DNA from 2 places in the Clostridium sp. LXY-7 genome. Region 2 is predicted to be linked to the other one. Evidence: riboswitches for the same ligand, from Rfam matches in the RefSeq annotation. Region 2 holds a riboswitch; the other holds the start of a gene.
What was found. Region 2 has a riboswitch for FMN ahead of ribD (bifunctional diaminohydroxyphosphoribosylaminopyrimidine deaminase/5-amino-6-(5-phosphoribosylamino)uracil reductase RibD). Riboswitches for the same ligand answer to the same signal wherever they lie in the genome.
Positions count from the first base shown of each region.

Region 1: linked by a shared signal. The riboswitch ahead of ACI48Q_RS14100 (ECF transporter S component) and the one ahead of ribD (bifunctional diaminohydroxyphosphoribosylaminopyrimidine deaminase/5-amino-6-(5-phosphoribosylamino)uracil reductase RibD) in region 2 are both predicted to bind FMN.

Region 1 covers NZ_JBLLJL010000004.1:179,565-192,319, reverse strand. Annotated here, with positions in the region: gene ACI48Q_RS14130 (DUF3867 domain-containing protein) at 1-369, opposite strand, end outside; gene ACI48Q_RS14125 (CBS domain-containing protein) at 544-1,164, opposite strand; gene ACI48Q_RS14120 (HD-GYP domain-containing protein) at 1,337-2,587, shown strand; gene tsaE (tRNA (adenosine(37)-N6)-threonylcarbamoyltransferase complex ATPase subunit type 1 TsaE) at 2,705-3,163, shown strand; gene tsaB (tRNA (adenosine(37)-N6)-threonylcarbamoyltransferase complex dimerization subunit type 1 TsaB) at 3,160-3,867, shown strand; gene rimI (ribosomal protein S18-alanine N-acetyltransferase) at 3,860-4,306, shown strand; gene ACI48Q_RS14100 (ECF transporter S component) at 4,466-5,062, opposite strand; FMN riboswitch at 5,193-5,305, opposite strand; gene ACI48Q_RS14095 (Tex family protein) at 5,380-7,542, opposite strand; gene ACI48Q_RS14090 (M28 family metallopeptidase) at 7,671-9,002, shown strand; one part of gene prfB (peptide chain release factor 2) at 9,125-10,150, opposite strand; one part of gene prfB (peptide chain release factor 2) at 10,152-10,229, opposite strand; gene secA (preprotein translocase subunit SecA) at 10,232-12,733, opposite strand.
Region 2 covers NZ_JBLLJL010000001.1:675,589-688,343, forward strand. Annotated here, with positions in the region: gene ACI48Q_RS03235 (NAD(P)H-hydrate epimerase) at 1-238, shown strand, start outside; gene ACI48Q_RS03240 (helix-turn-helix transcriptional regulator) at 228-1,148, shown strand; FMN riboswitch at 1,246-1,360, shown strand; gene ribD (bifunctional diaminohydroxyphosphoribosylaminopyrimidine deaminase/5-amino-6-(5-phosphoribosylamino)uracil reductase RibD) at 1,655-2,746, shown strand; gene ACI48Q_RS03250 (riboflavin synthase) at 2,751-3,401, shown strand; gene ACI48Q_RS03255 (bifunctional 3,4-dihydroxy-2-butanone-4-phosphate synthase/GTP cyclohydrolase II) at 3,475-4,674, shown strand; gene ribH (6,7-dimethyl-8-ribityllumazine synthase) at 4,702-5,163, shown strand; gene ACI48Q_RS03265 (lysostaphin resistance A-like protein) at 5,337-6,344, opposite strand; gene ACI48Q_RS03270 (ABC transporter permease) at 6,368-7,534, opposite strand; gene ACI48Q_RS03275 (ABC transporter permease) at 7,543-8,685, opposite strand; gene ACI48Q_RS03280 (ABC transporter ATP-binding protein) at 8,660-9,415, opposite strand; gene ACI48Q_RS03285 (DUF4003 family protein) at 9,655-10,650, opposite strand; gene ACI48Q_RS03290 (ABC transporter ATP-binding protein) at 10,869-12,665, opposite strand; gene ACI48Q_RS03295 (ABC transporter ATP-binding protein) at 12,604-12,755, opposite strand, start outside.

The DNA.
Region 1 (12,755 bases), on a different contig from region 2:
TATAGTTTTAGTACTCATTCTAGCATTATACTTCTCTTGAAATCCAATAGCCTTCCTTACACCTTCATAATCCTTACCGATGCTCCCAAGCACACTGTTATTATCAATACCTAAATTACTCATCTCTTTTTCTATATCATCCATAGAAAAACCATATCTCTCCATAAGCTTTTTTTGTATATTCATAAACTTCTCTTGGGATATGTTATTGTCTAACATATACTTCTGTATCTTTCTACTCATTTCAGCCATAGATAATTTACCTTGAGACATAGTATAGTACATTGAATATATATATTCTTCAAACTTATCTATATCTTTATCCGTGGCTTTATTCTTTAACTCATTAAAATCTATTACATCACTAATTTTAACCATCTCCTAACATTAATAATTTTAATGCTTATGATTTATAAACTAGTATATTATATAAAACTCTTAATTTCTACTATGTTTAAATAAATTTTTTATTAACAACCACATAAATAAAATACAATTTATGTGGCAGTTAATAAATGGTTTATATAAATTATTCCAAAGTAATTATTGTACTTTAAACCCTGCTGCTTTAATTTTTTCTATAATTTGATCCATGCTATCGGTTCTTAGCCTAACAACTATTTCTTTTACTTCTGTTATACTCTTAGGATCTACAACTACAAAGCTAATTATATGTCCATTATTGTCCGTTATTATTTTAGATAATTTTGATATCTGTCCTGGAATATCATATGCTATGACAGCTAAACGATTTCCTCTATTTAATCCAAATACTTCTGTGAACTGATGGAATATAGCGTAATGTGTAACAATTCCTTTTAATTCTCCCTTTTTATCCACTACAGCTACAAATGAAATATTTTTAGTTTCTAAGAAATGAGCTGCCTCTTCTACTTGTTCTAATGGATCTATTACTGGTACATCTGTTCTCATAACGTTTTCAACTAAAAAGTCTGATAGTAAACAATTTCTTTCTATACATTTTTCATAGTAATACGTATATACTTGCTCTTTAGATATGCAGCCGTAGAATTTATCACCTTCCGCTACTGGTATGGATAAAAACCCATTTTTTTCCATTAAGCTTAGTGCATCACCTATGGTAGCTTTTGGTACTATTGTAACTAATTTTTCTTTTGGTAACATTAAATTTCTTACAAACATATTTATCCCCCTTTTCAAATCCATTTATATGTATATTATACTTTATTTTTTAAGAATAATGTATCAATTATATTTGTATAAAATAATTTTCCATATATTCTTATATTAATATGTAATGAATATGATATAATGTTACTAAATTTATATAGTTTATAAATTTTGGGAGGATAATATGAGTATAAGTCTTAGTAAAATCGTTATGGCTCTATCTATCTCCTTAGATTTAGCAGAAAATAATTTCATGAAGGATGTCCATGTGGTTGAACATGTATCAGAGGTTAACTTTTCAATGCATAAATACTCACACCACTCTCAGTGTACAACCTATATAGCTCTTGAGTTGGGTAGAGTCTTGAATCTAAGTGAGGATAGTTATTACAATTTATATGTCGCTTCTATGCTTCATGACATAGGGGCACAAAATATGTTAGATAAAGTCCATAATTCAAGTGAATATATTAAAAAACACTGTATTGAAGGTGCCCGTATGATTCAACAAACTCCTTCTCTTATACAGGTTTATGATATTATTCTATATCACCACGAAAATTATAATGGTACCGGTTGTATGAAGCTTAAAAGCTACCTAACTCCTTTTGAAAGCCAAATAATAAGATTAGCTGATTTAATAGAAATTAAATATGATTCTAATTTACAGCTTTACCCTGAAAAGGATAACATTATTAACTGGGTGAAATCGCAAAGTGAAATATTATTTAATCCCAAAATTGTGGATGCTTTCTTAAATATAGCTAATACTGATAGTTTTTGGTTTAATCTTTATAATGTTTCATACAGAAATTTTTTATTAGAAAACATAGCTCCTATTAATGATAGATTTCTTTCCTTAAAGGAGTTTGAAACTATTGCAGAAACATTTGCTACTATAATAGATAATAAAAGTAGTTTTACTGCACGACATTCAAGAGACATAGCCAATTTGGCCTATGATGTGTCAAAATATTTAAATTATGATGACGATAAATGCATAAAAATGAAAATATCTGGACTTTTACATGATATTGGCAAGTTAGCTATACCTACAGAGATATTAGATAAAAATGGGAAACTAACAGATGAAGAATTCTCTATAATAAAGTCTCATCCTTATTATACAAAATTAATTTTAGATAGAATTAGTAATATAAAAGATATTAGTGACTGGGCATCTAATCACCATGAGAAACTAAACGGCTTTGGATATCCTAGAAGACTTAAAAGTGATGATATTTGTGAAGAGAGTAGAATAATTGGAGTTTGTGATATATATCAAGCCCTAACTGAGGATAGACCTTATAGAAAGGGAATGTATATGTACGAAGCATTTCAAATATTAGATGATATGTCCAGAAATGGATTAATCTGCAATAAGGCAGTTAAATATCTTAAAAACACATTGGTATCTAAGGTAGAAAAAAAATAATACCATAAAACAAAACATAGTATATAATATTATATGCTATGTTTTGTTTTATGGTATTATTAAGCTACACTTTTCATTTTTTTGATTTTGGGCTAAAATATTAATGAGGTGAAATACATGGAGTTTTTAGTTAGTAGTGTTGATGAAATGATGAATCTGGGTATTCAATTAGGAAAGCTATGTAATAAGAATGATATTATTTGCTTAATTGGAGATTTAGGTACTGGTAAAACTCATCTTACAAAAGGAATTGCAAAAGGATTGGAAATAGATAATCATATCACAAGTCCTACTTTTAATATTGTAAATGAATATGAAGGAAGGCTTAAGTTTTATCATTTTGATGTTTATCGAGTTAATGATCCTGATGAAATTGAAGCTATTGGCTTTGATGAATATATATTTGGTGATGGAGTAAGTGTAATTGAATGGGCAAACTATATAGAAGAACTAATTCCATCAGAAAATTTAACTATAAAATTAGATAAGATCCCCTCACTAGGAAATACCTATAGAAAAATAACAATAAACTATACTGATAATAGATATGATTATATAAAGGAGCTAACACTATGAAAATTTTGTCTTTAGATTCTGCAACTGAAAGTGCCACTGCCGCTATTATAGAAGATAATAAACTTTTAGGCGAAATTACTTTTAATTATAAAAAGCAACATTCAGTAATCATGATGCCTATGATAGATAAGCTTTTAATCAATACAAATTTGTCTATATCGGATATAGATGGTTTCGTTGTTTCAAAGGGGCCAGGTTCCTTTACTGGACTTAGAATAGGAATGGCTACCATAAAAGGCTTGGTTCAAGCAACTAAAAAACCTTTTATTTCCATATCTTCATTAGATGCTCTTGCAAATAATTTGATAGTTGAAGATTGCATAATTTGTCCAATTATTGATGCTCTAAGAGGAAATGTATATACGAATTTTTATAAGCGTGATAACAATGAACTTTTAGCTTTAGATAATCCTCAATTATTATCTATTGAACAGTTGATAAATAAACTTAAAGGTTTTAATAAGAAAGTATACTTTGTAGGCGATGGTACCTATAAATTTAAATCTACCCTCATAGAAAACTTAATCAATATAAGCTTTGCCCCTTCTCACCTTAACATTGTAAAAGCTTCTGCCCTAGGAGAAATTGGGCTTAATCTACTTAAAGATGGTAAAGAGGATAACGTATTTAGTTCCTCTCCTATATATCTTAGATTATCTCAAGCTGAAAGAGAATATGAGGAGAAATTAAAAAGCAATGCGTGATATTTCTATTGTAGCAATGAATGATGAAAATATTATTGGTGTCAAAGAAGTAAGTGATTTAAGTTTTTCAATTCCTTGGTCTTTTGATGCTCTAAAAAAAGAATTAGATAATAAATATTCTAAATATGTAGTGGCTAAATACGGTGATACTGTAGTTGGATTTGGTGGAATATGGCTTCTCTTTGATGAAGGCCATATCACTAATATAGCTGTGCATCCAGATTATAGATGCCATGGAATAGCAGATTCTATTTTAGAACACTTAATGTCCATATGTAAAGCTCATAACGTAGCTGGAATAACCTTAGAAGTAAGACAATCTAACAAGGCTGCAATTTTATTATATGAGAAACATAAGTTTTCTATAGAAGGAATAAGGAAGAATTATTACCATCATCCTAAAGAAGATGGATATATAATGTGGAATCATAATATATAAATTATAATTAAGTTTCTACATTATACTAATAGGCTTTTATTTTATAAAACATTGAAATTGAACTTCATATTGTTCCTGTGAATACCATTTGCAGGAACAATATGAAGTTCAATTAATCTAATTTCATATTTAAGCCTATTTGTATAATGTTTAATTATACTAAATTTGGTTTTTTACAACCTTTTTATTGTCTAGTTTTGGTTCTACTTTAAATATAGCTAAAGAAAGTCTCTTATATAAAACAAAGGTAACTATTCCAACAAGGATGGCTTTAATACCGTTGAAAGGTAGTAGTCCAAATAATATATAATTAGTTAATTCTGCTCCAGCCATTTTCATTCCAAAAGCTGGTAATAACAAGAATGTATTGGCGAATATTCCTATAATTTCTATAGATAGCCCCCCTACAATCATTCCTATTATAGCTGATTTTTTACACTTATTCCTATGATAAATCATAGCAGCAGGTAATACTAAAGATACTCCTACTAAAAAATTTGCTATTTCTCCCACAAAACCTGTTCCTGTGCCTTTAACTAATAATATTAAGATATTTTTTAAAAGTTCAATTACTACTCCTGTTAATGGTCCAAAGGCAAAAGCTCCCATTAATGCTGGTACATCACTAAAATCAATTTTTAACCATGGAAATGCTGGTAGTACCGGAATATCAATGTACATCAATATAACTGCTACTGCTGATAATAAAGAGATTTTAATCATTCTGTCCAAACTGCTGTTTTCATTTTTCTTCATTTTATAACCCCCAAAATATTGGCATCTTCAAAGGGTCTAGTATAATAATATTAAATAAAATTAAAAGCCCTGATTAAAAAATCAGGGCATATACACTAAATAATACAATTATATTTAATATAATCATACTGCTACCTTCTTTCATCCAGACTATACTGTCGGCTTCGGAATTAAACCGAATCAACCTTACGGCTCGCGGGCTTTACCGCCGGTGGGGACTTTCACCCCGCCCTGAAGTGCATTATTAAATTATTACTATGTTAATATATTATCATGAATTATATTAATATTCAATAAGTAATATTAAATTAATATTATTAGTTCTTCTTCATTGATAGTGAAATTCTATGTCTTTTTTCATCTATTTCAAGTACTGAAACCTCAACTATGTCTCCAACTTTAACTATATCCAGTGGATGCTTAACAAATCGATCGCTTAGTTGGCTCTTATGAACTAATCCATCTTGATGGACTCCTATATCTACAAAGGCTCCAAAATCAGATACATTTCTAACTGTTCCTAAAAGCTTCATGCCTGCCTTAAGCTGTGATAATTCTATTACACCTGTCTTAAATATAGGCTTTGGTAATTCCTCTCTTGGATCACGGCCTGGTTTTTTTAATTCTTTAATAATATCTAGTAGAGTTGGTACTCCTACACCTATTTCATCCGAAAGCTTTTCAACACCTATACCTTCAATTTTTTTATCTATGTCTTTAATATTTTTATTGCTTATATCCTCTTTACTATAATTTAATATTTTCATTAATGATTTACAGGACTCATAACTTTCTGGATGAACTGAAGTACTGTCTAACATCTCTTTACTCTCCATTACTCTCAAGAACCCTGCACATTGTTCAAAAGCCTTAGCTCCTAGTCTCTTAACCTTTAACAGCTCCTTTCTTGATTTAAATTTCCCAACTTCATCTCTGTATGCAACTATATTTTGTGCAATAGTAGAATTTATTCCAGAAATATAAGAAAGTAGAGATGGTGTTGCTATATTTAAGTCCACTCCTACATTATTTACACAGTCTTCAACTACATTCTTTAACGATTCATCCATTTTTTTAACTGTAACATCGTGCTGATATTGGCCTACTCCTATGGACTTTGGATCTATCTTTACTAATTCAACCAATGGGTCTTGCAATCTTCTACCTATAGATATAGCTCCTCTTATAGTTACATCTAACTCTGGATATTCTTTACTAGCAAGTTCAGAAGCTGAATATACTGATGCCCCAGCCTCTGATACTACTACATAAAATACTTCTCTTCCAGTTTCAGCCTTAACCCTATTTATAACTTCACTTAGAACCTGTTCTGATTCCCTAGATGCTGTCCCGTTTCCTAAAGATATTACCTCCACCTTATACTTTATTATCATATCTTTAAGCTTGTGAATAGCTTCTTCTACTCTATTTTTATTTTCTGAAGTTGCCTGTACTGTAACATAGTCTAAAAATTTTCCCGTTTCATCTAGTACAGCTACCTTACACCCAGTTCTAAAGCCTGGATCAAATCCCATAACTGTTTTTCCCTTTATAGGAGGTGTCATAAGCAGTGCCTTTAAATTCTCTTTAAATATCTTAATAGCACCATTCTCTCCTATTTCAGTTAACATATTACGGATTTCTCTTTCTATTGATGGATATATTAATCTTTTTAAAGAATCTTCTACGCTAAATGCTATATATTTATTACACTGTTCATTTGAAGTCAAAGTCTTATTATTTATATAGTTTATAATTCTTTCATTTTCACATACTATTTTAACTGAAAGTATTTTTTCATCTTCCCCTCTATTAATAGCTAAAATTCTATGAGGTGGAATAGATTTTACAGGCTCTTTATATTCATAATACATCTCATAAGGTGTTCTTTCTTTACTCTCCCCCTTGGTTTCTATGATTCCTGTTCTTTGAACGTATTCTCTAATCCATTTTCTAATATCTGCATCATCACTTATTTTTTCACTTATTATATCCATAGCTCCTTGAAGGACTTCCTCTATAGTTTCCACACCTTTTTCGGCATTAATAAACTCCTCTGCATACACATTCAATTCTTTACTACTATCTCCATTTATAATAAATTCACTTAATGGAGTTAATCCTTTTTCTGCAGCTATAATGGCCCTAGTTCTCTTTTTAGGCTTATAGGGTCTATATATATCTTCCACTTCTGTCAATGTACTTGTCTTCTCTAGAGCGAGTTTTATTTCCTCTGTTAACTTTCCTTGCTCCTCAATTAATCTAACAACAGCTTCTTTTCTTTCTTGTAAATTTCTTAAATATGTCAATCTTTCAGATAGGTTTCTCAATATTATGTCATCAAGACCTCCTGTTTTTTCTTTTCTATATCTAGCGATAAAAGGTACTGTATTACCCTCATCTAATAATTCAATAACATTATTTAACTGATCTTTTGAAATCTGGAATTCTTTTAACAATTTATCATTAATTATATTCATTATTTAGCCTCCTCGAAATAAAATGCGCAGTACTTTATTTATTTTATCACAAAATTATCTATTCTTAATCATAGCTCATGATTTTTTTTCATATTATTGGTATTAGTAAAAATAAATTAGGTGATATTATGAAAAAAGCAATAATAAATTATCTACTAACATCTACGTTAATAACTCTCTCCTTAAGCTATAATACTTACTACAATACTAATAATTTTAGTACTAAAGATGTTAAAGACAATATAGCTTATTTATCTAGTGATGATTTTAAAGGTAGAATGACTGGTACTTTAGAAAACGCACTTGTAGCTGCTTACATTAAAGATACCTTTATAAGTAATAATATTAAACCCTATGATAAAGATTATCTTCAAAATTTTCAGGTTAACTATCCAAAACATATCGAAGATACACCTATGATCTCTGTGATAGATAGTAATAATAGGATAGTTAAGAACTTGGACTATGGAGTTAATTACAAAGAAGATTTATTGAACTTTAGAATTAATGAAATTCAATTTAATAAATCTAATGTTTTGAGCTCCAGTGACGACTTTATTAATGTGAAAACTGACCATGGAAGTATTATTTTATATACAACTGAAAAAGATAATTTAACCTTTAGAAGTTCTTTCTATCAAGACAGTAAACATGACTTATATGTTTTTATTACTACTAAAACTCTAACTGAAATACGAAATTATCTTGATAATGATTTTTCCATATATGTAAACATTCCAATTAAGATTGAAGCTACCACTGTTAGTAATGTAGTAGGCTATATTGAAGGAAAAAATCCATCTCTTCCGCCTTTAGTTTTTGGTTCTCACTTTGATCATATAGGTTATGATCTAGGTAATACCATATATAATGGAGCCTTAGATAATGCCTCTGGGACATCCTTTGTTCTAGAATTGTCTAAGTATATATCTTCTCTTGGGATTCCCGAACGAGATATTATATTTGTTAGCTTTAATGCTGAGGAATTCGGTCTACTTGGTTCTAAAGCCTTTGTTGATAAATATGAAAATAAGCTTAAAGGAGCTAAAGTAATCAATTTTGATATGATTGGAAGCTTTGATGGTATCCCCTTATGTATAATGGGAAGTAAAACAGATAGTGTGGATACACCTTTTATTAAGGACTTAACATCTATCTTTAGGAATGAAAATATTTATTTCAATTACTTATTTCAAGATGCTAGTGACCATGCACCGTTTAGAGGTAAAAATATTGAGGCTGTAACACTATGTGATAATGATATGCTTAGAATCCACACTCCAAATGATAAAATTGATTATATCAGTGAAACTGCAATTAAACGATGCTTTAATGTAGTTCAAGAAAGTGTTCTTAGTTTAGCTTATACTAACAATATTTTATATAATCATACACCTTTATTACTTGTAATTTCTGGAATATCTAGTCTAATATTTATATTTATTAGATTAAAGCTATAAATTTTCATTATACTATGTGGTTTTATTAAAAGTATATATTTTAAATAAACTTGTAAATAATCATAGTTATATAAATAGTTGGGGTAACTTCAATCTTTGAAATTACCCCAACTATTTATAGACTATTTATTGTACCCTAAATAAGATTTTATAAACATGTCAATATTTCCATCCATAACTGAATTAACATTAGAAGTTTCAACTCCAGTTCTATGATCCTTAACTAAGTTATAGGGGTGGAATACATAAGATCTAATTTGACTTCCCCAAGCATTATCCTTCAATTCTCCAGTTAAATCTTCAATCTTATCTTTATGTTCCCTCTCTTTTAAGTCTACAAGCTTAGCCTTTAACATCTTTAGTGCATATTCTCTATTATTATGTTGACTTCTTTCATTTTGGCATTGAACAACTATTTTTGTTGGTATATGAGTTATTCTTATAGCCGACTCTGTCTTATTTACATGCTGTCCTCCAGCACCGCCTGACCTATAGGTATCTATCTTCAAATCATCTGACCTTATTTCTATATCTTGATCCTCTGTAAGTTCTGGCAATATTTCACAGGATGCAAAAGATGTTTGCCTTTTACCATTGGCATTATATGGAGATATCCTAACTAATCTATGAACACCCTTTTCAGCCTTTAAATATCCATAGGCAAATTCTCCTGTAATTTTAATAGTAACAGCCTTTATTCCAGCCTCATCATCAGAAACATAGTTTAAAACTTCAGTCTTAAATCCATGAGCTTCACACCACCTAGAATACATCCTATATAGCATTTGAGTCCAATCTTGGGCATCATTTCCACCGGCACCTGTATGAAGTTCCAAAATTGCATTGTTTCTATCATACTCACCGCTTAAAAGAGTCTCAATACTTAAGTTTTCAATTTCTTCTTCTAGAGTTTTTAATTCTACTTTTATCTCTTTGTAGGAGGAAGAATCCTCTTCCTCCAAACTAAGAGTTATAAGTATCCCTACTTCTTCAATTCTATTACAAAGATTGTTAAAATTATCTATTTTATCTTTTAATGTTTTAGCAGTTTGAGTTATTTCTTGTGCATTATTTATATCATTCCAAAAATCTCTCTCCTGCATTTTGAATTCCAGTTCACTTAATCTTTTTTCTATTGTTGCTATGTCAAAGAGACACCTTTAATTCTTCTAATTTTCCTTTAAGAATATTTACTTCATTTATAAATTCTTCTAATTGTAATAACACTATTATACTCCTCTTCCACAACAATTTTTATATTTCTGTCCTGAACCACATGTACATGGATCATTTCTATTTGGTTTTTCTTTTTTCTTAACTGGTTCTTTTTTAAGTGAACTATCCTCATTAGTTGAAGTTATTTTTGCAACTCTTTCTCTTTCGGGCGCTTTTTCTATTCTTACATGGAATAAATATTTAACTGTTTCATGCTTAATGTTCTCTATCATTTCATTAAACATATCGCTACCTTCCATTTGGTACGCCTGACCTGGGTCCTGTTGCTTATAAGCTCTTAATCCTATTCCTTGTTTTAGATGATCCATATTATCTATGTGATCCATCCACTTGCTATCAACTACTCTTAATAGTATAACTCTTTCTATTTCTCTTATCTGTTCTTCGCCAAACTCTCTTTCCTTTTCGGCATAAAGTTCTTTAGCTTTAGATAATAATTTATCTTTTATCTCCCCATCAGATATCTGTTCTAAATCCTCTACTTTAAGCTCACCTTTAGGTAAGAATATCTCTTCCATATATCCTATTAATGTTTTTAATTCATCCTTAAAAGTATCCTCTGAACCAGTAATATGAGTTTTCACGCTGCTATCTATAACATCTTCTACCATATTTTGTATTTGATCCTTAATGTCTTCACCTTTAAGAACTGTTTGTCTTTGACTATAAATAATCTCTCTTTGTTTATTCATTACATCATCATATTTAACTACATTTTTTCTTACGTCAAAGTTATTACCTTCAACCTTCTTCTGAGCACCCTCTATAGCACTACTAACCATTTTACTTTCAATAGCGTCATCTTCTTGTAAGCCTAATTTATCTACTACTCCAGATAATCTTTCAGATCCGAATATTCTCATTAAGTCATCTTCTAGTGAAATATAGAATCTTGAAACTCCAGGATCTCCCTGACGACCAGAACGTCCCCTAAGCTGATTATCTATACGTCTTGATTCATGTCTCTCAGTTCCTAATATCTTAAGACCTCCAAGGTCAACTACACCCTCTCCAAGCTTAATATCTGTACCTCTACCAGCCATGTTAGTTGCTATAGTTACAGACCCCTTTTGGCCTGCTAAGGATACTATCTCAGCTTCTTTTTCGTGGTATTTAGCATTAAGTACTTGATGTGGTACTCCTTTTTTCTTAAGCATTGATGAAATAAGTTCTGACTTTTCAATACTTACAGTACCTACAAGTATTGGTTGACCTATTTTATAAGTTTCTGCAATTTCATCAACTAAAGCTATATATTTTCCTTTAATTGTCTTATAAACCACATCTGGTAAATCCTTCCTTATAAGTGGCATATTTGTTGGGATTACTATTACATCTAGTCCGTAAATTTCTCTAAATTCACTTTCCTCAGTTTCTGCTGTACCAGTCATACCTGCTAATTTTTTATACATTCTAAAATAGTTTTGGAATGTTATTGTAGCTAGGGTTTTAGACTCTTTTAAAACCTTAACGTTTTCTTTAGCCTCTATAGCTTGGTGTAATCCATCACTATATCTTCTACCTTCCATAAGTCTTCCAGTAAACTCATCTACTATAACAACTTCTCCATCTTTTACTATATAGTCTTTTTCATTTTTCATACTATAATTTGCTTTTAATCCTTGAACCACGTGGTGTTGAACATCCATATTTTCAGGATCTGCATAATTATCTACATGAAAATACTTCTCAGCTTTAGCTATACCTTCGTCTGTTAATATAACAGAATGTGCTTTCTCATCTATTAAATAATCCTCTTCTGATAGTGACTTTACAAAAAAGTCTGCTACTCTATAAAAATCTGTAGACTTTTCACCTTCACCAGAAATAATAAGTGGCGTTCTAGCTTCATCTATAAGTATTGAATCTACCTCATCAACTATTACATAATTAAGCTCCCTTTGAACTCTTTCTTGTTGATAAACTACCATGTTATCTCTTAAGTAATCAAATCCAAACTCATTATTTGTTCCATAAGTAATATCACAATTATACATCTGTTGTTTTTCTAATTGAGATTGCCCATGGATAATAACGCCCACTGTAAGACCTAAAAATTCATGAACCTTTCCCATCTCGTCTCTATCTCTTTTAGCCAGATAATCATTAACAGTAATAATATGCACGCCTTTTTCTTCTAGCGCATTTAAATATGAAGGAAGTGTAGCTACTAAGGTCTTACCTTCTCCTGTTTTCATCTCTGCAATTCTACCTTGATGTAAAACAATACCTCCAATTAATTGGACATCATAATGCCTTAATCCTAAAACTCTTTTTGATGCCTCCCTAACTACAGCAAAAGCCTCTGGAAGAATATCATTTATCGTTTCACCTTTTTTCAATCTTCCTTTAAATTCTTCAGTTTTATTTCTTAAATCCTCATCAGATAAAACTTCTATAGTTGGCTCAAGAGAATTGATTTTTTTCACCATTGACATCATTCTTTTAATCTCTCGTTCACTATAGGTTCCAAATATTTTATTCAATATTCCCATAAACTCATCCTCACTCTTTATC
Region 2 (12,755 bases):
AATTAATGACAGTGGAAAATATGTAGTTTCTATTGATATACCCTCTGGAATTAATAGTGATAATGGAGAAATAATGGGCGTTGCTATAAAAGCTAGAGAAACTATAACACTACAACTATATAAAAAAGGCTCTTTAAATAATGATACAAAAGAGTATTGGGGAAATATAAAAGTAGTTGACATCGGGATACCAGAGAAAGTTATTGAGATTATAGGATATGAAGAACATGAAGATTAATAGGTTGATGGAAATAATCATAATACTTATTAATAAAGGAAACATAACCGCTAAAGAGCTTTCTGAAAGATTTATGGTATCTAAGCGTACTATTTATAGGGATATAGAGGAATTATCTAGTGCAGGAATTCCTGTATATATGAGCAAAGGTAAAGGGGGAGGGATCTCCCTTTTAGATGGATATACCTTAAATAAGGCTATGCTTACAGAGGGAGAAAAACAAAATATAATTTTTGCTCTTAAAACCTTAGGTGGAGTAAAAGATGTTCAGATTCAAAGCACTTTAGAGAAGCTAGGAAGCATCTTTGGAAATAGTAAAAATATAGATTGGCTTGAAGTCGATTTTTCTTCATGGGGAAATCATTCAACCATTGATAAAAGATTTGAACAGGTTAAATCCTCAATATTAAGAGAGAAAATTCTACAATTTAAATATATTAATTCTAAAAATAGTGAAAGCAATAGATTAGTAAAACCTTATAAGGTTATGTTTAAAGGACAAAGTTGGTATATGGTAGGTTTTTGTTGTGAAAAGAAGGATATAAGGATTTTTAAACTCACCAGGATGAGAGAAGTTATAGTTACAGAAGACATATACGAGAGAACAGAATTAGAAGATTTTATTAAGCTTAATGAAAAAAAAGGTGATAATCCAGAATACAAGCCATACAATGTTACCTTAAAAATGAAATTTCAAAAGGATATGTTTTTTCGGTTAATTGATTTCTACCAAGAAGAAGAAATTTTAAAAGAAGAGGATGGTACATATATAGTTACTACGACATTTCCTTATGATGAGTGGATATATTCTCATATACTGTCTTATGGGCACAAGGTTAAGTTACTAGAACCACAATTTATCATAGATGAGTTAAAAAACAGAATTAAAAATTTAGAGGAAATTTATTAGAAATGTATTAAGGCATCCTTGGGAATATTTATAATTTTAAAAAAATTCGTTGACATTTAATTAATAAGACGTGTATAATCTAGTCATAATTTAATATTAACATCTTCAGGGCAGGGTGAGATTCCCTACCGGCGGTAAAGCCCGCGAGCCGTAAGGCATGATTCGGTGTAACTCCGAAGCCGACAGTACAGTCTGGATGAAAGAAGATATGAGAAAAGTATTGTATTTTGTATACTTTTATTTGTATAGTAAATAAGCTCTGAAATATTTATGTATTTCAGAGCTTTGTTTTTATAATAATCTAATAATATGAGTTACTTATTTGCTTATGTTAAATTATTATCTATATAAAATGGAGGTTATATACTTTAATCTATAATAAAAAGCCTTGAGATATATTTTCTCAAGGCTTTTTATGCCTATAAGATGTTCTTAAATTCAATTATCCTCCCAAATAAGTGGAGAATTAAGTTAATTTATTTAAATAATTTTAAGGAGGAATGTTTATGGATGAAGTATATATGAAATTGGCGTTGGAACTAGCTCTAAAAGGAGAAGGAAAGGTTAATCCCAATCCTATGGTGGGGGCAGTTATTGTTAAAAATGGAAAAGTTATAGCTAAGGGATTCCATAGAGCTTATGGAGAGGACCATGCAGAAGTGGTTGCTTTCAGAAATACAAAGAAAAATGTGGAGGGTGCCACCCTGTATGTAACACTAGAGCCGTGCTGTCACCAAGGAAAAACTCCTCCCTGTGTAGATGAAATAATAAAAAGAAAAATAAAAAAAGTAATTGTAGGATGTTTAGATCCCAATCCATTGGTAAGAGGAAAAGGAATTAAAAAGATGCTTGAACATGGAATAGAAGTTGAAATGTCAACATTAGAGGAAAAGTGTAAGGAGACAAATGAGATCTTCTTTAAATATGTAACTTGCAAAAGACCTTTTGTAATAATGAAATCAGCCATGACCCTAGATGGAAAGATTGCCAGTAAATCTGGAGATTCTAAATGGATAACTTGCGAAGAAGCTAGGAATGAAGTGCATAAATTAAGAAATAAAGTCAGCGGGATTATGGTTGGCATTGGAACAGTTATAAGCGATAATCCTGAATTGACCTGTAGAATTCCAGAAGGTAGAAATCCTATAAGAATAGTGGTGGATACTTTTCTTAAAATACCTTTAGAGTCAAAGATTCTAGAAAACTGTGAGAAGATATCAACAATTATAGCAACTACAGATAAAGCTCCTAGTAAGAAGATAAAAATGATTCAGGAAAAGCATGGACAAGTATTAATTTTACCAGAGAAAATGGGTAAGGTGGATTTGACTAAACTAATGGATAGGTTAGGAGATTTAGGCGTGGATAGTATTCTATTAGAAGGAGGAGGAACTCTGAATTATTCTGCTATGAAAGAGAAAATAGTGGACAAGGTAAAGGTTTATATATCACCAAAGATGATTGGTGGACAAGGGAAAACACCCTTGGAAGGTGAAGGAGTTTTAAAGATTCAAGATGCTATAAAGATAAATAAATTATCTATGAAAACTATTGGAACAGATATTGTTTTAGAAGGTTATGTGGAAAAAGGAGAGTAAAAGAATGTTTACTGGATTAATAGAGGAGATAGGGGAGATTCTTCAAATACACAGAGGGGAAAAATCTTCTGAAATAACTATAAAAGCTAAGAAAATACTACAAGGAAGTCATATAGGAGACAGTATTTCTACTAACGGAGTATGTTTGACTATTTCAGGGTTAACATCTAATGGTTTTCAAGCAGATGTAATGGCTGAAACCTTAAGGAAAACTGACTTATCCAACATATCCCTAGGAGATAAAGTTAATTTAGAAAGAGCGTTGAGCTTAAATGGGAGACTAGGAGGGCATATAGTTACAGGGCATATTGATGGTACAGGGGAAATCATAAGTTTAAAAAGAGAGGACACCGCAGTATGGTTAACTATTAAACCTAAGGAAAGACTGCTTAGATATATGGTAGAAAAGGGGTCCATTGCCATTGATGGTATTAGTTTAACCATAGCATATATTGATAGCAATGTGTTTAAGGTTTCTATTATACCGCATACAGGTGTAGAAACCACTTTGCTAAACAAAACTGTTGGTGAAGTAGTTAATCTGGAATGTGATATTTTAGGGAAATATATAGAAAAGCTGCTGGGAAGTAAAAGTGAAGAAGGAGAAAAAAGTTCTAAAATAGATATGGACTTTTTAAAAGAAAATGGATTTTAGGTATCTGAAATAAAATAATTGACCAAAGATCATGAGTATACTTTTTAGTATACCTTATTAAGGGGGAAGAGGGATGTATAAATTTAATACTATTGAAGAAGCAATAGTAGATATTAGAGAAGGAAAAATGGTGGTGGTAGTAGATGATCCCAATAGAGAAAATGAAGGAGACTTATTAATGGCTGCTGAGAAAGTTACTGCAGAGAGTATTAATTTCATGGCTAAATATGGACGTGGACTTATATGTATGCCTATTAATGGGGAAAGGCTTGAGGAGTTAAATATAACTTCAATGGTAGAAAAGAATACAGATAATCATGGTACAGCCTTTACTGTATCTATTGATGCTATAGAGACTACTACAGGAATTTCAGCTGTGGAGAGAGCAGAAACTATTTTGAAGGTTTTAGATGAAGGTAGTAAGGGAGAAGATTTTAGAAGACCAGGCCATGTATTTCCACTTGTAGCTAAAAAGGGGGGAGTTTTAAAGAGAGCTGGACATACAGAAGCAGCTACAGATTTAGCAACCTTAGCTGGATTAAAGCCATCAGGGGTTATTTGTGAGATTATGAATGAGGATGGTACTATGGCTAGAACACCTCAGTTAATGGAGTTTGTAAAATTACATAATCTTAAAATAATAACAATAGCAGATTTGATAAACTATAGAAGACACAATGAAAAACTTATTGAAAAAGTAGTTGAAACACAAATGCCTACTAGGTATGGGGATTTTAAAATACATGGTTATGTAAATAAGCTTAATGGGGAACATCATGTGGCATTAGTAAAAGGAGATGTTCAGGATGGAGAGACAGTGTTAGTAAGAATTCATTCAGAATGTTTGACAGGAGATGCATTAGGTTCTAGAAGATGTGATTGTGGAGAACAATATGCGGAAGCTATGAAGAAGATTCAGAAAGAAGAAAGAGGAATACTTTTATATATGAGACAAGAAGGAAGAGGAATAGGATTAATTAATAAGTTAAAAGCTTATGCTCTTCAAGATGAAGGCTATGATACTGTGGAGGCAAATATAAAGTTAGGATTTCCAGCAGATATGAGGGAATATGGTATTGGAGCACAGATATTATTAGATTTAGGAGCTAAGAAACTGAAGCTTATGACCAATAATCCAAGAAAAATATCAGGACTAAGTGGTTATGGCATTGAAATCGTAGAAAGGGTACCAATACAGATGAACCATAATGAGAAAAATATGACCTACTTAAAAACTAAAAAAGAAAAGTTAAACCATATTTTAAATTATTAATATAGATTTATATAGGAGGAATAGGAAATGATTTATGAAGGAAATTTAATTGCTGAGGGATTAAAAATAGGAATAGTTGTGGGGAGATTTAATGAGTTTATCAATGGAAGATTGTTATCGGGAGCATTAGATGGACTAAAAAGACATGGAGTTAAAGAGGAGGATATAAATATTGCTTGGGTACCAGGAGCCTTTGAAATTCCTTTATTGGCAAAAAAAATGGTCAAGGGAGATAAATATGATGCAGTTATTTGTTTAGGAACAGTTATAAGAGGGACAACTTCTCATTTTGATTATGTTTGTGCTGAAGTTTCGAAAGGAGTTGCCCAAGTATCTCTAGAAAGCGAAAAACCTGTTATATTTGGAGTACTGACTACGGATACCATAGAGCAAGCTATAGAAAGAGCTGGTACTAAAGCTGGAAATAAAGGATATGATGCTGCAGTAACAGCCATAGAAATGGCAAATTTATTGAAAGCTATTAAGTAGTGAATTTAAGAACACATTAAAAATAACTAATATACTTATTATATTTAGAATCTTAAATGAAAACGCTCTGTTTTAGATATTATTGATGAGAAGCAATAATATTGCAGCTTCTCATCAAATATTAAAACAGAGCTTTTACTTAAAAGTAAATATATAGATATAAGATTAGGCTTCTAAAGAATATATTGAAGGGTTACTAAGCTTATAATAGCAATAAAATATACAACTAGTGGTATAAAGTGAGCTTTACGAGGCTTTTTTTCATAGCGATCACTGAAGCGCTCTAAACCATAACCCTCCTGCATAATATAATCCTCTTGGAAGTCATCATTATCTCTATGATTTTTTAATGATTTTAAGGCAACAAATAGTATGGTTCCTCCGATTAGGAAAAATATAGGAGCCCCAATAAGAGCTTGAACTATACTTACTCCAGTATTAGCACTGGCATCTGGTATTTCAGGGATATCTAGAACTCCATTTTTTGAAGCTTCATTAATAAAGGTCATCAATAACACACCTAATTTTGAAATACAGAAAGATATTCCGTTATTAGCACCATGGACAATCATAGCTCCAAGAAGAGAGTCAGTATAATCTCTTACATATACTAAAACATATCCAAGGAACATTACATAGATTATTTGCATTAAATTTCCGTGAAAAGTTGCAAAAATTAAGGTTACTAAAAAGAATCTTAATCTTTTATTTATGCCATCATAGCCATCTAAAAAAATTCCTCTAAAAAATATTTCTTCAAAAAATGCAGGAATTAGAACAATAACAACTAATCCAACTAAAAAACTACCACTGTTTAGTATTTGGGACATTGCAATTCCATCTTCAACTACAACTGGAATTAGAGACATGCTTATGAAGTTAATTCCAATAGCACATATATAAGCACCTAAACCTATAACAGCACATAAAAATATCTGTTTTACTGATATTTTTCTTATATGCATAGCCTTAGTAAAGCTCTGTTTTGTAAGGGTGCAATAGATTAATGACACTCCACCAAGAACCAGTATGCTGGACATTCCTGAAATAATTAAAGTCATATTATCATTTACAATGTTTAAACTATAACATAATTTAGTTAATAAAGTTGGGACAGCAATAAATAGTATTAATCCTAATAATAACAAAAGGTTGGCTTTTAAAGCCTTTTTTTTATTCATAAAAATCATCTCCTTATAGTGAGCTATTTTCTAAGTAATACATCCTCCTTAAACACAGTTTTAATTGCGATAATACCTATAAGTAATATATATGTTATGAGCCATATAGATACTATTAAAAGATGGTTTATATTTAAAATTCCAAGAAGAATCTCATTTAGTATAGTTATTGAATTTAATATAGGTATATGTAGAAAAATGCTACTAATATTTTTTATATCTACAAATATAAATACATAATTCAATATTAATATAATCAACATCATACCTGTCATATATCCTTGAGCTTCTTTGAAATTTCTTGCATATAAACCAATTATAAATTGGATAAGTGAAATTCCTATATAAGTTAATATTATCATCACTGCCATTATAGTAATGTTAGTGAAATTTAGGGTTGTTATATTAATTAATTCCGTATTAAATAGCTTTGACATTATGAGAAAAGAAGCTAATGAAATAAAGATTTCTAACAAAATTAATATTAACAAGGTCACATATTTAGCTCCTATAATAGTAGTCCTTTTGGCCTTCGTAATTAATAGAGCTTCTAAAGTACCTCGTTCTTTTTCAGTAGAACAAAGCTCTGTAACTACTTGCATCCCCATAGTTAGTGGAAATAGTAATATGAACATAGGAATAACATAGAAGAATCCAGCTTGTTCATCACTTATGGCAGAAACATTTTCCTTTTCTATGGAGTAGCTATCTAAAATATTTATATTTATTCCTTTATTTATCAAGGTAGTTTTTACTAGATCCTTTTCAAAATCATTTATAACATCTAATATTTTTTCATAGTTTTTATCCATCATATCGGTAGATTTTTTATATACATTGATATTGGTAGGTTGTCCTAAACTCAATTTCTTAGAAAATTCATTTTCAAATTCAAGGACTAAATCGAATTCTTCAATAGGTTCTTTTCTATTATCTATAACCACCTTCATGTTTTTATCTAAGTTTTTAATATGGTTTATTAACTCATAGCTTTCATCTTCTTTTGAAACTATTATTTTTAAGTTAAAATCTGATAAGTCCCCAGAGGAGTTTTCTAAAACACCTCCTAAAAGACCATCTATATTAAACAAATATAAATACATAAGTATGGGCATTAGTATAAAAGAAATTAAACTTTTTTTATCACGGATAAAATTCTTTATCTCCTTTTTTAAAACCTTATAAAACATACAATCACCTATACCCTAAATATAAATTTTTCATTATTTATAGCTTTAATGCATAACAATAAGCTTAAAACTATATACACACACAACCAACCTATAACTGTAAATACATTTGCCAGATTAATAATACCTGATATTAACTGTTTCAAAATTAATACTACATTAAATATTGGTAAGTTGTAAAAGAGAGGGCTCTCTGGAATAAACATGGACATTACCATTGGGACCATTAATATTATTAAGAGAGGTGAAAGTAAGATTTGGCTTTCCTTATAATTTTTAGCAAAAAAGCTTACTGTAAGTTGAAGTGCACTTAAGAATATAACTGTTAAGGTTAATATAAATAAGGATAACAACAACCCTAAAGCGTTAAAATTTATTCCACTTATAGGTAACCCTGATATTGAAATTGCTGACATTATAGTAAGAAGCAGCACAAATACAGCTATTAGAGAAATTATAATGCTTACAACAGATACGAAAAGTAACTTTCCTAATAATAGCTTATATCTAGGAACCTTTGTACATATCAAAGGCTCTAGGGTCATTTTTTCTTTCTCTCCAGCCGCTAAATCTGTAGTCAAGTAGGAGGTTGAAATCAGTGGAAATAAAAGGAATAGCATAGGCAGTATCAAACTAGCCACTTGTGCAAACATATTGACTTCTTCACCTTGATTATTAAATTCACTTATTGATATTGGATTTATACTTTCATACTCAAGTCCTTTATCTTTAAGGATAGAAGTGATATGGTCTTCCTTTAATTTATCTATAGTATTAGCAATATTACCAGATATGAAGCTTTTTTTAGTAGCGTCATACTTGATTTTAATTGGTACATTTATATCCTCTGAAACTATGATTATAGCATCAATATTTCTTTCTAAAATATCTTTATCTGTATAGATCTTGTCCTCAAAAATTTTTATAGATTTGGTATTTCTTATAGCCTCAGTGATTTCCTTATTATCCCCTTGGATATTTACTTTAAAACCCGCTACTTCGCTCTTAAAGGCAAAGAATGCACCTAAGGCAATCACTATAATTATTAATGGATAGATTAAGATAGGTAATAGTATTGTATTTACTAATAACTTTCTATCTCTAATGTACATTTTAAATTCATGGCTAAACACTTTTAATATTGAGCTCACTATTACCACCACCTGTTATTAGATGGATAAATATATCCTCTAAATTATCCTTGCCATATTTATCTTTAAGATAAGTTTCGTTTCCTTCTTCTATAAGTTCTCCTTTATTTATTATAATAACCCGCTTACAGAGTCTCTCTATTTCATTGATTGAATGACTAGAAAATAGAATTGTCTTTCCTTCCTTAGACCACTCTATAATTAGGTCATATAGTATTCTTCTAGCTACTACATCTAGTCCTGTGGTCGGTTCATCTAAAAGAATTATTTTAGGATTATGAACAATAGCTCTAGCTATGGAAATTTTTTGTTTCATACCTCTTGAAAGCTCTGATGCTTTTTTATCTAAATAATCGCTAAACTGAAAGTAATCTGATAAATATTTAATTCTTTTATCAATTTCGTCTTTGCTCATATCATATAAGTACCCAAAGTATTCAATATTTTCTCTAGCTGTGAGTCTATCATACAATGCTACATCTCCACCAAAAAGAACTCCTATGGAGCTTCTAACCTTTTCGCCATCCTTAGCAGTATCGAAACCATCAATAGTGGCTGTTCCTTTTGTGGGCTTTAGCATAGTAGATAGGATTCTAAGGGTGGTAGTTTTACCTGCTCCATTTTCCCCAAGTAGTCCAACAACTTCTCCTTCTTTAACCGTAAAGCTTAAATCTTTTACAGCTAATACTTTTTTACTATATTTTTTATATAGCCCTTTAACTTCTATCATTTTAATTCTCCTTGCATATAGGTTGTATTTTAAATTAAACCTATACTAGATTTTAACATTCTACATAGTTAATTTCAATAATACCCTTAGAGTAAAGAATTTACTACATGAAGAGGATTATCAGCAATATGTTTTTAAATGCCTTTGATTTAAGATAGACATTATTTATACCAAACCCTTTGAGAGTTTAGTATAAATAATATCTAGATATTTTTAAAGGTATTAAATTAAGCGTAATATTAGGAACTACTTGAAGAAGCAGCCGCTGCAGCACTGGCAGCACAAGCTGCTGCTATTGTTGCTTGTTGCTGAGCAAGAATTATAGAGGTTATGCTATTCATTAAAGTAGTTTCAATTACACCTTTTTTAATGTTATCTACATAGAAGCTGGAAACAAGCATAGTGGATAACATAACTAAATTAGTTTTATCAATGCCCCACAAACTGTACCCAGATTTAGAATTAATATATTCATAGACTTCCTTTATCTCTTTAGCAATTGAAGCATCGCAACCTATTAGAGTTAAAACACCTAAGGAGGATAATGAGCTATAATGAAGCTTACACTTTTCTTTAGTCATACTTTCATATAATTCTATAGCACGAGTACATTTTATTTCTTCATCTTCATCGCCTAAAGCTAAAATATGAGAGAGAGTTTGAAGGTCGTTTCCTTTAGTTAAACCTCTATTATTTAATATTTTATAACAGGTTTCTATTTTGATATTAGTTTGATTTATATCTAAATCAGAAACTCCAAGTATTGCTGCAAATATATAATCATTATCAGAGGTTAGCCAAAAGTGGTTTTCCTTCATATTGTTATAGAACTCTCTCATTCTTGATATTCTATACTCTAGAGTATCAAATGCAACTTCTTTAGCCATAGTGTATGAGGTTAATGGAAGGTATACGCCCCTCTTAAAGCCATGAGATTTTAATTGTTCATACACTTCCAAGGTAGTTTTAAATAAGGTTCTATAGTCATCTTCAAAACTTAAAAGTGTAGATAAAATTGATGAGGTATTTCCACGAAAGTAAGAAGTAAATGAGGTCTCAGCTTTGATGTAATCCCTTATTTCTCTAATTTTATTAACATCTGCAGTTTTATTATTAAGGCTATGAATTAAGGCAGAAAAGTGATTAATTAAACTATTTTCCCATTTAAAATCTTTCTTAAGTGAATAAAAATTTTCTGACATTAAATCAGCTCTTTGTTTTATTTCAATATTCATAAGTTCCTCCTATAATAAAATTATCAATTATATTTTATCATATTTAATAGATACTTAATAATATGAGATGATCTTCGATGATATGATTATGCGATATTAGGTAAAATATGAGGATGGAGTAAATGGAAAATTTAGCATTAAAAATGAACTGCATTATTATTGCCATTATTCCCATTTGCAGGAATGATAATAAGTTGCAGTTCATTTTTACAAAAGGATCATGCTAGTTGTTTATTATTAGAGATAAGGTCCTTGTAGTAACCATTGAGTTTCATAAGTTCTAAGTGATTTCCATGCTCTACAACTTCACCATGGCTTAAAACTATTATTTTATCTGCATTTCTTATAGTGGAAAGCCTATGGGCAATTACTAAAGTAGTTCTATCTGTAGATGCATTTTCTATAGCCTTTTGAATTAACTTTTCTGTTTTAGTGTCTACATTAGCAGTTGCTTCATCTAATACTAGAATCTTTGGACTGTGGGCTAAGGCTCTAGCGAAAGAAAATAGCTGTTTTTGGCCTGCAGAGAAAGTGCTACCTCGCTCCATAACTGGTTCTTGTAAGCCTTGTGGCATGTTGTCTATAAAATCTTGGGCGCAAGATAGTTTAAGAGCCTCTTCTATAGTATGAATTTCGATTTCATCATTTAGAGTAATATTACTCTCTATATCTCCAGAAAATAAAAATACATCTTGCAGCACTACCCCTATATTTCGCCTTAAATCTCTAAGGCGTATATCATTAATATTAACTCCATCAATTAAAATTTCACCTTTTTGTATTTTATAGAAGCCACTAATTAAACTTATTATAGTGGTTTTACCAGCTCCAGTTTCTCCAACAAAGGCAGCAGTTTCTCCATTTCTAATATTAAAGCTCACATCTTTTAATATCCAATCTACATCATTATAAGAGAAACATACATTTTTAAACTCTATATTTCCTTTAAAAGTCTCCATTGGTATACCTGAGTCTAAGTCCTCCAGTATGTATTCCAAATCTAGAAGTTCAAAGATTCTGTCTGCAGAAACTAAGGCAGACTGAATGGTAGTATAGCTTTCACATAAGTCTGAAATAGGATTAAAGAATTGTTTTATATAAGTAGTAAAAGCATATAATACACCTATTTCTAGAGAATTATTAGATATTTTATCCATACCATACCAAATTAACATAGCTATGGCTACACTTTGGAAAACATCTGCAGAAGGTCTTAAAATACTGTTTAACCATACTTGGAAAGAGGTTCCCTTAAAATATTCAGCATTTAAAGCTATAAAGGAATCACTCTTTTGTTTTTCTCCATTAAATATTTGAACAAGTTTCATCCCAGAGATGTTTTCTGCCATAAAACCATTAATTTGACCTATAACACTTTTTATTCTTTTAAAATTACTTTTTATTTTATTTTTTAAAAAGAATACTAAAAAAAACATTAAGGGAACTACACAGAAAGATATCAATGCTAACGTAACATCCAGTGCTAACATTGCATAAAGTATTCCTACAAGTAAAAAAACATCTTTAAATAAATTTATTAATACATCTGTGTACATTTCATTTATAGCTTCCACATCATTAGTAGCTCTAGTTATAAGTCTTCCAGAGGAGGTTCTATCTAGATAGGACAGTGGAAGAAAGTGAATTATTTTAAATACTCTAGCTCTAAGTCTTTTCATGATTTTTTGGCTTACACTGTTGATGATATTCGCTTGGGCAATAGAAAAAAAACCACTAGAAACTATTAATAAAAAATACAATATTCCCATAGAGGTTATAGAATAAAAACCATTAGAAGGTATTCTTTCTATTAGGAAGTCATCAATAACTAATTTTAATATATAGGGCTTAATAAGTTGAACACCATTGATTAAGAGGACACAAAAAAAGGCTAAGATAATCATTTTAATATGTGGAATAGTAAGTTTCAATAATCTCCTTAAGCTTTTTGAATTATGAAACTTCGGTTTGGAATCCCGTGTCAACTTCTCTTGATTGTTCGCAGTAGATGTCATAATATGAACCTCCTTTACTTAATAGTTCTTCATGAGTTCCTCTTTCTATAATTTTTCCATGGTCTAAAACTATAATTTCATCAGCATATT